One region of the Photobacterium sp. 53610 genome, then DNA from elsewhere that is predicted to be linked to it. Evidence: predicted binding sites of a transcription regulator. Region 1 holds the regulator's gene; each other region holds the start of a gene.
The links. Region 1 encodes CRP, which controls carbon source genes, mostly activating them, when cyclic AMP is high. Its sites were predicted from a motif close to TGTGANNNNNNTCACA; they were not measured.

Region 1 (4,180 bases):
ATGTGGCGCCCCTGCTCCTTGGCTTTGCGGATCTCCACATCCATTTCCGGACGGGTAAAACGGTGAAAACTGTCCCCTTCCAGCCATGCCGCATGGATATTCAGCATATTAAACATCTTGCGGAAAGCTTCCGAAGTGGTGGACGTTCCTGCTCCGGAGGAACCTGTTACTGCAATGATTGGGTGTTTTGCAGACATGACATACCTTGTCGTTTATCCAAACGGAATCAGTTATTAACAGGGCAAATGGATGCAGTCAAGCATCCGACCGCATCCGTCGGCGCCAGCTTCCGTTTTCTGCTGTCACCTCTGAGTATGGCAGCTTTATTCTGTGCGAAGCGAGCGACGTAGTTTGATATCCACCGTTTCGTGCAATTCGGAATACATAATCACGGCCTCTCCCGCCGCCAATTGCTGGCGTACCTTGTCCACTTTCTGCGCCAGGCTCAGCTCTTGCTCACCGTAGTCGGTGCCCTCGCGCAGGACAAAGTGTTCAATCAGGTTGGTCAGCGTTTCAGCATCGATATCTTGCCAGGGAATAATCATACAACTTACCTGATTAACCCAGATGACAACGGCTTATGCCGCGACAATCTGGTAAGAATGAGTCAGGGTCACGCCTTTGCCCAGCATCAGGCACACGGAGCAGTACTTTTCCAGTGAATCGCTGACAGCTTTGGCAACCTGAGCGTCATCGAGATGATGACCGGTGACGACAAAATGCAGATTGGCCGAGGTGAAATAACGCGGTGCCTGTTCGCGGCGCACGGAATCAATCTGTGCCTCACAGGCGGTGATCACCTGACCGGCACTTTTCAGCGCATCGACCACGTCCACCGAGCTGCAGCCTCCGGCAGCCATCAGGACCAGTTCCATCGGGCTGGGCGCTTTACTGCCGCCGTTCCCGTCCATGACCACACTGTGGCCCGAGTTAGACTGGCCGATAAAAGTCAAATCTTCGACCCATTTCACACGTGATTGCATGCGTTACTCCTTACTACAAAAACCCGGATTTTATCACTAAGTCACAACGGTGTGATCATGTGCACAGTAAAGTGTCCAAAATGTTCATTTATCCCCGCGCAATATCAAGCAATGCATGACGAAAAAAGTTAAACTCTTGGTCTGAATGTTCACATGCGCTTGCAGCCCAGCCGTTGACTGAATATGCTAGTTGGCAAACAATAGTATTGTTCTACCCAACCCCAATGCAAGGAATGACGTTGTTGGGCAACACACTGCAGAGGAAGTTAGTAATATGGTTCCAGGTAAACCGCAAACAGATCCAACTTTGGAGTGGTTCCTTTCTCACTGCCACATTCATAAGTACCCGTCGAAGAGTACACTGATCCATGCTGGCGAGAAAGCAGAGACCCTCTACTACATTGTCAAAGGTTCCGTCGCCGTTCTGATCAAGGATGAAGAAGGTAAGGAAATGATCCTGTCTTACCTCAACCAGGGCGACTTCATTGGTGAACTGGGCCTGTTTGAAGAAGGCCAGGAGCGTACTGCCTGGGTTCGTGCGAAAACACCATGTGAAGTGGCTGAGATTTCCTTTAAGAAATTCCGTCAGCTGATCCAGGTTAATCCGGATATCCTGATGCGTCTGTCCGCACAGATGGCACGCCGTCTGCAAGTCACCAGCCAGAAAGTCGGTGATCTGGCATTCCTGGACGTGACTGGCCGTATTGCCCAGACCCTGCTGAATCTGGCAAAACAACCGGATGCCATGACTCACCCGGACGGCATGCAGATCAAAATTACCCGTCAGGAAATCGGCCAGATTGTTGGCTGTTCCCGTGAAACCGTTGGCCGCATTCTGAAGATGCTGGAAGAGCAGAACCTGATTTCTGCCCACGGTAAAACCATCGTTGTGTACGGAACACGCTGATCACTCTCCGGTGATGCAGCCAATGTGAGTACAATAAAAAGCCGCAAACGCGGCTTTTTTTATTTCTGCCGGGCATACCCTGTGATTACAGCTGTTTTCTCAGGACACTTCACATTTTTTCAGTTGCCTTCCATCCCTCTGTTGCTACATTTGGCGTATCAGTACTATGTGGATGTGCAGATATGGATATCGAACGTTTTGCCCCAAATGCCCAGCACAATCAGCTTCCCCCGCGCCCTGTCGTAACCAGAGGACGTTTCCTCTCTGCCTCGGTTGAAATGACAGGTTTTCAGTCTCCCCGGCAGCTTCTGGAGCAGGAAGCCTACCTGTGTCTGACCAGCCCCCCAAGTGAATCGGATGACTGGATGCAACCGCTGGATCAACAGCACTGACAAGCCCTCTCACAGCACGAGATATGGCATTCAGACACCCCAGATAAAAAAACAGCGGCCCAGAGGCCGCTGTTTAATGACAGAGCAAAGATACCTGTCTTACATATTCGTACTTTCAAAGATCTTGTCAGCCGACGCAGCCACAAAGCCCGGGTAGAGTTCCCCGTTCTCCTGCAGATACCGCTTGGCAAACTCATAGAAACCGCCTGGAATTGAACGGATACCATCGGTAAAGCGGACTTCCACCCGATCAGCCATCGTTGATGACTGCTCCAGCAGCACTTCCGGACTACCTTTCACTTCACCACCCGATTCATTGATGGTGAAGCCGTTGTGGCGCAGCAGGCTGTTCACCTCTGCAACTTCCGCAAACTGCTCCAGCTGATTTACGCTGACGGTGAAATGGTTCGCACCATAGCCATGGGCAGCAACCCAACCCGCGTACTCACTTTCCTCGGCCAGCTTCTCATAGGTCGCGTAATCGAGATCCCATAAACGGCCGCCGTACAGGAAAGCACCATCCTTCATTGCGCCTTCAGGAATCTGCTTCACCAGCTCACGCACGGTATTTTGCAGCTCCGCCGAGCACTGTCCGACCAGCAGTTCACTGATGAAGACTTTTGGTGCAGCCGGGTTCGGATGCTCAAAGTGCTCCGCATACAGTTTCTTCTGCTCGAAGTGATACGTTCCGCACGGCTTGTAACCAATCGCAATGAATGGTGCAGCCAGCACATCCAGGCTCACACCCGGCAGATTGAACGTACGCAGGGCAATGTGATCGTTCAGCAGAGGCTCTTCCTCTGTCAGCAGATCGTGCACCTGAGCGGCCGAAGGGCAAAGACGGGTTGTGTAGTCCTGCCACAGGGCATCAAACAGTTTTTCCACTCTTTCCATGTTGCGGTTCCCTCGTCAATACGGGTTAAGCAATAGTTACAGTTGGATCCCCGGAGACAGCTGAGCAGGCAGTTCGGTTGCCTCTCCTTCCATGGATGCCATTGGATACGCACAGTAGTCCGCGGCGTAGTAAGCGCTTGGGCGCAGGTTACCGGACGCACCCGGACCACCGAACGGTGCATCACCGCTGGCACCCGTCAGCTGACGGTTGCGGTTCACAACACCGGCGCGAATATGATCGATAAAGTACTGCCACTCGCTGTCGTCAGTCGAAACCAGACCGGCAGACAGGCCATAGCGGGTGTCATTTGCCATCTCAACAGCCTGAGGCAGCTCCTGATAACGTGCCACCTGCAGCAACGGACCAAAATATTCTTCGTCCGGCAGCTCGGCGATCTTGCTCACTTCAACAATACCCGGAGTCACGATGGCACCCTGACCACGCTCAGCTTTCAGCAGCGCTTCACCACCCATGCTCAGCAGACGTTCCTGCGCAGCAATGATGTTATCGGCTGCGACCACAGAGATTTGCGGCCCCATAAACGGCTGTGGCTCAGCAAACGGACCGTCAACTTTGATGGCCTTGGTTGCCGCAATCAGTTCAGCAATCAGCGCATCCCCTTCAGCACCTTCAGGTACATACAGGCGACGGGCACAGGTACAACGCTGACCGGCACTGATAAACGCCGACTGGATGATGGTGTAAACCGTTGATTTCAGATCGCCGTAAGCTTTGGAGATCACCATCGGGTTGTTCCCGCCCATTTCCAGTGCCAGCATCTTGCCAGGCTGACCGGCAAACTGACGGTGCAGGATGTGACCGGTATTCGCACTGCCGGTAAACAGCAGGCCATCGATACCGGCAGATTGTGCCAGTGCTTCACCGGTGGCGCGTGCGCCCTGAACCAGATTGATCACACCAGCAGGCAGACCCGCCTGTTCCCACAGTTTAATGGTTTCTTCCGCTACTTTCGGCGTCAGATCAGACGGTTTGAAAACCACAG
Region 2 (4,180 bases), on a different contig from region 1:
GAATGACTTTGTCTCGCTTGCCGGATTTTTTCAGCCAGCTGCCAATATAGGATTCTGTCAGTCCCTGTGTTTCTGCTTTGGGCGGTACCGGATACATTTCAGCAGTATCGATCAGGTTGACACCGCGCTCCAGAGCGAAGTCGAGCTGGCTGTGGGCTTCGGCTTCGGTATTCTGTTCACCAAATGTCATGGTACCCAGACCAATCTGACTGACTTCGAGAGATGAATGGGGGATCTTATGGTATTTCATTTGCCCTCCTTGGACCGCAAATTCACTTTGACTATAACCTAGGATGTAGCGGCTGAAAAGCGGCAGGAAAATAGGGGGTTAGCACAAAATGTACCGGTCGTTTTGTTGCGACAATAATGCAAGCCTGACCTTAGAGCGCCGGGAACAAATCGGCCGCCTTGCTGAACGGACAATGTTCGCACATAGTTAAATCAGTTCCCTGACTGAGGAGTGGCCATGAAATTGTCCCAATTCAAGCACTGGGTGAAGTCGCCCGGTGAAGATGTGCCGAGATGTGTGCTGACCAGTTATGCCGGTCAGGCGGATTATTTGATGGAAGTCGAGTACAGGCACCACCTTGAGCCGTTGAAAGATGAAGACGATAATACACTGCACTTTCAGAATATGGAGCAGGTGAGGGAGTTCTTGAGGCCGCTGGGCGTGAAATCGATCACGCTGCGAATGATCGACCCGCATGACGAATTTTCCCCGGACGGCAAACCACAATGCTGTCAGGACGAGATGACAATTCCCCTGTAATTCCGGGCTGTCAGAGCATGAAATGGCGGGCCAGCAGTTCGGCAGTAAATTGTGTTTTGAGATAAAAGCCGCGTGGCAGGGTTTTGATGGGCTGGCCGTTGGCCCCATAGGCTTCTGTCAGGGCTTTGCTGTTGGCCGCTTTCGGCCGGAGTTGCAGGACTTCACCATGCCGGGCGGTGATTTGTTCCACTTTGCCCAGAACGATCAGATCCATCAGTTCTTCCCAGTCGCGCCGCAGGCGAGCTTCTTCATCTGCTGAAGGGCTCCAGAGCAAAGGAGAGCCGACATGGCGTTCTGCCAGCGGAATTTCGCGTTCACCTTCGACTGGAATCCACAGTACCCGCGCCAGTTTGAGTCTGATATGACTGTTTTCCCAACTGACGCCATGCAGGCCTGTCAGGGGGGCGACGCAGACAAAGGTGGTTTCCAGAGGTTTCCCCTGGTGACTGATTGGGATCGTTTTCAGTTCAATACCAAGCTCGGTAAAGTCGGGGACAGGCTGACTGCCGGCTGTGGCACCCAAATGCCATTCCAGAAGCTGGCCGACCCAGCCTTTATCACGACGCAGATCCGGTGGGGTGACTTGTCCTGCCTGCTCGGCCAGTTCTCCCAGCGTGTAACCAGCAAGTGCCTGTGCCCGCGCCAGCAGCTCGGATTCAGAGGTTGGGGGAGAATTTTGGGGCATCGTCATTAGCAGGTATGTCGTACAGGCAATCAGAGAACAGCGTATGGTAACACAATCATCAGGATCCGGGAGAGCTTGCGATAAAGATCAGCCCGACGGTGGAGATCTTCTCCAAAGATATCCACAGGTAATTTTTCGAACAAAGTGCATATTCTCTGAGCTGGATGGATTTACAGGGTATTGCGTGGAATTTGAACGACGGTCTGGTGTTTATTTCACCAGGTGCCTCCCTGAGTTGTGGATAAATGTAAAGTTGGTTGATCTTTGACCACCGCTGAAGATCCGCTGAATAAGATTGAATCTGTTCTCATAGATATACGTAACAATTGATTTTAAGTTAATGGTTTTTAAGTGATTATTTATTCTGTTCGTATCCGAAATAAGAAACCGCTTGTTTTGGTTTTGTTGATTAAATCAGCAATAACAGAGTTTCTACACAAAACTATCCACAGAAAGCGTGAATAAATGTGGGAGAGGTCTCATTTCTCTGTTTATAACCTCCTGTTCAGTGAGAAGTTATCCATAAAGTGAGTGCCAGGTAGGAAAAAACAGTGATTGATGACAATGAATGTTTACCCTGAGCCTATTTCTGTGAAAAAATCACTGTTAATTGATATTTTTACTTGAGGTCGTCCAGTGATTGATGGCGATGGATACCGCCCTAATGTGGGGATAGTTATCTGTAACAGCCATGGCCAGGTATTTTGGGCTCGACGATATGGACAACACTCTTGGCAGTTTCCGCAAGGCGGTATCGATGAGGGGGAAACTCCTGAACAGGCCATGTACCGTGAACTGTATGAGGAAGTGGGTCTGACCAAAAAGGACGTCAGGATCTTGGCATCCAGCCGCCATTGGCTGAGATACAAGTTACCGAAGCGTCTGGTCCGGTGGGACTCCAAACCGGTTTGTATCGGGCAAAAGCAAAAGTGGTTTTTGCTGAGTCTGGAGTGCGATGAGTCTAAGGTGAACATGCAGCGTGGCACCACCCCGGAATTTGATGGCTGGCGTTGGGTCAGCTACTGGTATCCGGTACGTCAGGTTGTGTCCTTCAAACGGGATGTATATCGCCGGGCGCTGAAAGAATTCGCGGCGATGGCGATGCCGTTTAAGGAACGTAAGGAACGGAAATCGAAACGTAAAAACAGGCGAGGTTAACCCAAGGGATCATAATGCTTATGCTGACCCAGCTCAGAGAAATCGTAGAGAAAGTTGCCAGCGCGCCGACCTTGCTCGAAGCGTTGGATGTCTTGGTGGTCAGTATTTGTGATGCAATGAAGACGGAGTGTTGCTCTGTCTACATTGTGGATGAGCATCGGCAGCAATATATGCTGATGGCGACCCAAGGGTTAACCAAACCCTCATATCAGGTTGGGCTCAGTTTTAATGAAGGTCTGGTTGGTCTGGTCGGCCGCCAGGCGGAACCCGTCAACGTGGCTGATGCCAGCAGTCATCCCAATTTTAAGCATATCCCCGGTACCAACGAAGAATCCTTCCGCTCCTTTTTCGGCACACCGATTATTCATCAGCGTAAAGTCCTTGGCGTACTGGTGATTCAGCAGCGGGAAAAGCGTGAATTCACGGAAAGCGAAGAGTCCTTCATGGTGACGCTGGCGGCACAGCTGGCAGTCATTCTGGCGCATGCAAAAGCACAGGGGATGTGGCCGGATCAACGGGATGGCCTGCATCTGACCGGATCCGCTGCATCCACAGGCGTTGCGGTTGCAAAAGCCTGGTGGGACGACAACCAGCCAAGATTGGAAGTGGTGAGCCCGGCATCCTGTCTGGACCGGGAAGCCGAGCAGGAACGATTGAGCATTGCCATTGAGATGGCCAGTAATGAATTTCGTCGCCTGCGCAAACGCTTCGATAGTGAACTTCACAAAGAAACTCTGGCGATTTTTGATCTGTTCAGCCACTTGCTGAACGATCCGATGCTGCGGAAAGATCTTTTCTCCAAAGTTGCAGGCGGTGATCAGGCAGAGTGGGCTGTCCGGCAGACCGTGGAAACGTATTCCGCACGTTTTGCCAATATGAAAGATGATTATCTGCGGGAACGTGCGCATGATATCCGGGAGCTGGGGCAGCGTTTACTGTTCTTTCTGCATAATGAGGAAGGGATCGAGCATCAGTGGGATGCGCCGATTGTTCTGCTTACCCGAGAGCTGACAGCCGCCATGCTGGCCAGCATTCCAAGAGACAAGCTGGCTGCCGTGGTGGCGCAGGAAGGTGCTGCAAACTCCCATGCCGCAATATTATCCCGTGCCCTGGGGATTCCGGCGATCATGGGGGTCGATTTTATTCCTGAAAAAGTTCATAACACGCTGGTGGTTGTGGATGGCTACCGGGGCGACCTGCTGATCGAGCCGAACAGGCAGGTTCTGGCCGAGTACAAACGACTACTGCGAGAAGAAAACGAGCTGACCGCACTGGTCGAGCAGGATCTCGATAAAGCGGCAGTCACGGCAGATCAGGAAAGAATTTTTCTGTATCTCAACGCCGGGCTGAGTGCTGATACCAATATTGCGGTGAATAAGGGCGTGGATGGGGTCGGTCTCTACCGGACTGAAGTGCCGTTTCTGCTGCAGCGCAGTTTTCCTTCCGAAGAAGAACAGGCGGCTCAGTACCGTGCCATCCTGACGTCTTACCCGAATAAATCCGTGGTGATGCGTACACTGGATATTGGTGGTGACAAGCCGCTCCCTTATCTCACCATTGAAGAAGAC
Region 3 (4,180 bases), on a different contig from region 1:
AGACTGGAATGTTCCTTACTGATGATGGTTGCGATGCGTTGTTCCAGTGCAGCACTGTCGCTGGGCAGCAGTCGGGGATCGCCCAGTTTCACCGCGGCATTGATCGGATCCAGGGGCAAGTTTGCCCCGCTTGCATTCTGGCCGTCATTTTTTGTATCTCCGCCACCGCCGCATGCTGCCAGCGAAAGACATAAAAGTATGGAACTGAGCTTTTTCATTCTGAAGTCGTTTTTATGAGTTTTATGATGCTTAGTATCATAAACGGCAGTTTTATATGTGAAATGCCAGAAAACTTGGGGTGAATCGCGAAAAATTTATCGCACTGTGATGGATGTAATGCTGTGTTTCCGCGCCGGTGCTTTGAGTCCCGAAAATATGCGGGAGCCGTTTCTTTCATTCGGCAAGCCTGAAATAATCAGGCTCTCTTCTTTTTTGAGTCCATACAAATGCTGAACGTCATTCGAAGCTGGCTTGCACGGTACGACGCCTGGTGTGAGCGCATGGGATTGATTCCGGAAAACCGTCGCTGTTGTGCGCCGGTCCGCTATGATGAAGATGATGCCCGTCATCCTGCGCAGCGGGCAGCCCGGTTGAAAGCCTGCCAGAGCCAGGCCCAAACTCAGAGCCAGACCCGAGACAACGGTGAGCCGCGTGCAACTGATTGACAGCCACTGCCATTTTGATTTCCCGCCCTTTGCGGACAATTCCGGCTACTATCTCGATTTGGCCCGGCAGGCAGGTGTCAGCCATATCGTGATTCCGTCGGTCGGGGAGCAGAACTGGCAGCAGGTCAGAAATCTGTGTCACACCGGCGGGCCGACGGCACCGGCGCTGTTTTATGCCCTGGGGATGCATCCGTACTTTGCAGAGGAGCACGGACCACAGACGCTGGCACGGCTGGAACAGGCGCTTGAACAGGCCCGGAATGACCCGTGTTGTGTTGCGGTGGGCGAATGCGGGCTCGATTTCGCCATTCCGGATGCGGACCGCCGCCAGCAAACCGACTGGCTTTCAGCGCAGCTTTCCCTGTCCAATCAGTTTAACCTGCCCGTGATTCTTCATTGCCGGAAGGCTTTCCCTGAATTGCTAAAGTGTCTGAAATCCTGTTCGCCGGTTCGGGGAGGGGTTTATCACGCTTTCAGTGGCAGTTTGCAGCAAGCGACTCAACTTCTTGATCTAGGTATCAAAATTGGTGTCGGTGGTACGATCACCTATCGCAGAGCAAACAAAACTCGCACTACAATAGCTCAGTTGCCTCTTGATGCATTGTTGCTGGAAACTGACGCGCCGGATATGCCACCGGCTGGTTTCCAGGGAGAGCCGAACCGTCCGGACAGAGTCGTGCAGGTTTTGAACGCTCTGACGGAACTGAGATCAGAGTCAGTAGCCCAGTTAACACAGGCGACTAACAAAAATGCAGAAGTCTTGTTTGCATTGCCTTCTCAAATTTGAAGATTCTGACGTTTATTTGGCTTTTTATTGTGCATCAAGTGGAACTTGAGTGTGATTGCCATCACACTTGATGTTCAACTTTCACTCGGTTGCCAACCAAAGTGTGACGTGTGCATTACATGCTGATAGTTGCCATGCGTATAATGCGCCCGACTCCTTGTGAGCCGAATTGTCGAGACGCCAAATTTTAACTATAGGGATGCCATAAACCATGAGCCTGTTTATGAGCCTGGTTGGGATGGTTGTGCTGCTGCTGGTAGCCGTGCTGCTGTCTGATAACCGCAAAGCTATTAACGTACGTACTGTTGGGGGCGCGTTTGCCATCCAATTTTTCTTTGGTGCATTCGTTCTGTATGTACCGGTAGGCCGTGATGCGCTGTATGGTGTATCGCAAGCTGTTGCCAATGTGATTGGTTACGGTGATCAGGGTATTTCTTTCCTGTTCGGCGGCCTGGTATCAGGCAAGATGTTTGAAGTCTTCGGTGGCGGCGGTTTCGTCTTCGCACTGAAAGTACTGCCTGTTATCGTTTTCTTCTCTGCGCTGATCAGCGTGCTGTACTATCTGGGTGTGATGCAGTTTGTCATCAACATTCTGGGTGGCGCACTGCAAAAAGCTCTGGGTACCTCTCGTGCCGAATCTATGTCTGCAACAGCAAACATTTTCGTAGGTCAGACTGAAGCACCACTGGTTGTGCGTCCGTTTGTACCTAAAATGACTCAATCTGAGCTGTTTGCGGTCATGTGTGGTGGTCTGGCATCTGTTGCGGGTGGTGTACTGGCAGGTTACGCATCGATGGGTGTTCCTCTGGAATATCTGATCGCGGCATCCTTCATGGCGGCTCCTGGTGGTCTGCTGTTTGCGAAAATCATCAAGCCTGAAACTGAGAAGCCTGTTGAGCAAATGGGCGGCGACGATGACAGCCACGATGACAAACCTGCAAACGTAATTGATGCGGCTGCAGCGGGTGCGTCTTCCGGTATGCAACTGGCACTGAACGTAGGTGCGATGCTGCTGGCCTTCATCGGTTTGATCGCGCTGATCAACGGTATGCTGGGTGGTATCGGTGGCTGGTTCGGTATGCCTGAGCTGACTCTGGAACTGATCCTGGGTTATGTCTTCAAGCCACTGGCCTTCCTGATTGGTGTGCCATGGAACGAAGCTGAAGTTGCCGGTTCTTTCATCGGTCAGAAACTGGTTGTGAACGAGTTCGTTGCTTACCTGAACTTCACACCTTACCTGAAAGATGTAGCTGATGGCGGCATGGTGATTGCTGAAACAGGTGCTGCAATGTCTGAGAAGACACGTGCAATCATCTCCTTCGCACTGTGTGGTTTCGCAAACCTGTCCTCAATTGCAATCCTGCTGGGTGGTCTGGGCGGTCTGGCTCCAAGCCGTCGTCACGACATCGCTCGCTTCGGTATGAAAGCCGTTGCCGCGGGTACCCTGTCTAACCTGATGTCTGCAACGATTGCAGGTCTGTTCCTGTCACTGTAAGACGAACAGAATCTAATTAGGCACAAAAACGCCACAGTATGTTTGCTGTGGCGTTTTTATTTGTCTGTCAGACAGACGGACAGATTTTCGCCTTTCCAACAAATTCAGTAACTATCTGAATCTTTTCTGGTAAAAAATAGCAAAAAGCGGTCTTGTGGCCTTTTTTCCTCTTGCCCTGACGCGCATGCTATACCCTTGCAAAGCATGTCTCCTGAGGTCAACCGGGAAAAAGGACACTTCGTTGCCTGCGGTCTACACTCTGTGAGTGTTTTCCGGCTGTCGCGGTGTCAGCGGCTGCCACCGGACTGGATCAGGCCATGAATGAAGTTGTATTCGCTTTACTCGCTGGTGTCATCGTTGGTTTGTTATTTTCAGCACTGAAACTGCCGATTCCGGCACCGCCAGTATTATCAGGCGTCATGGGCATTGTTGGCGTCTATGTGGGCGGTCAGCTGTATCAGTGGATCATCGAACGGTTCTTTTCCTGAGTGTGAAGACGCAGGATTTCAGCCTGCGGAAAAGCCGTCAGCCACCGGGTGAATTGGTCAACACATTATCCACGCTGGGAAACGTCTGAATGATGGTTCGCCTGAATATGGCTTGGTAATATGACAGCGAAAGGTTGCAGAATGATGGATTCTGCATGAAAGCAGTCTGATGGTTTTTTTGTGAATCAGGCTGTGAACTGAATGGCTGGTAAGGGGATTACCCGTTCGGAAAGCGTTCGGAAACCCACTTACGCGGTGAAAAGGATGTCAATCAGGTTAGCCTGAGTCTTCACGGAATCAAGTCCGCTTCTGTTTCTCTGTGGCTACAATGGCTGGCAAAGGAGCCGGGTCTGGGACAGCGGAGCAGAACACTTGGTAGAGCAATTTCGACTGGAGAAAGTCATGAGCGATTTAAAAACAGCGGCACTGCGTGCGTTAAAACTGATGGATCTGACCACACTGAACGATGACGATACGGATGCCAAAGTGATCGAGCTGTGTAAGAACGCAAAAACCCCGGTAGGCAATACTGCGGCAATTTGTATCTATCCTCGTTTTATCCCGGTTGCCAAAAAGCAACTGCGCGAGCAGGGCACGCCGGAAGTCCGCATTGCCACAGTGACCAACTTCCCGCACGGCAACGATGACATTGAGATTGCGGTAGCAGAAACCAAGGCTGCAGTGGCTTATGGCGCTGATGAAGTGGACGTGGTTTTCCCGTATCGTGCTCTGATTGCAGGGAACG

Region 2: the regulator CRP is predicted to act here: its motif matches at 1,921-1,936, upstream of rppH (RNA pyrophosphohydrolase).
Region 3: the regulator CRP is predicted to act here: its motif matches at 1,503-1,518, upstream of SPK40_RS11400 (NupC/NupG family nucleoside CNT transporter).

The regions. Positions count from the first base shown of each region.
Region 1 is NZ_JAXOFS010000008.1:17,518-21,697, forward strand. It holds gene SPK40_RS17250 (phosphoribulokinase) at 1-197, opposite strand, end outside; gene SPK40_RS17255 (YheU family protein) at 324-545, opposite strand; gene SPK40_RS17260 (OsmC family protein) at 579-983, opposite strand; gene crp (cAMP-activated global transcriptional regulator CRP) at 1,258-1,890, shown strand; gene SPK40_RS17270 (hypothetical protein) at 2,073-2,282, shown strand; gene SPK40_RS17275 (DUF1338 domain-containing protein) at 2,382-3,176, opposite strand; gene astD (succinylglutamate-semialdehyde dehydrogenase) at 3,213-4,180, opposite strand, start outside.
Region 2 is NZ_JAXOFS010000003.1:268,757-272,936, forward strand. It holds gene SPK40_RS11085 (NADP(H)-dependent aldo-keto reductase) at 1-250, opposite strand, end outside; gene SPK40_RS11090 (DUF6482 family protein) at 467-769, shown strand; gene mutH (DNA mismatch repair endonuclease MutH) at 780-1,454, opposite strand; gene rppH (RNA pyrophosphohydrolase) at 2,091-2,612, shown strand; gene ptsP (phosphoenolpyruvate--protein phosphotransferase) at 2,633-4,180, shown strand, end outside.
Region 3 is NZ_JAXOFS010000003.1:340,216-344,395, forward strand. It holds gene SPK40_RS11385 (ImpA family metalloprotease) at 1-218, opposite strand, end outside; gene SPK40_RS11390 (hypothetical protein) at 447-665, shown strand; gene SPK40_RS11395 (TatD family hydrolase) at 652-1,452, shown strand; gene SPK40_RS11400 (NupC/NupG family nucleoside CNT transporter) at 1,664-2,947, shown strand; gene SPK40_RS11405 (XapX domain-containing protein) at 3,265-3,435, shown strand; gene deoC (deoxyribose-phosphate aldolase) at 3,838-4,180, shown strand, end outside.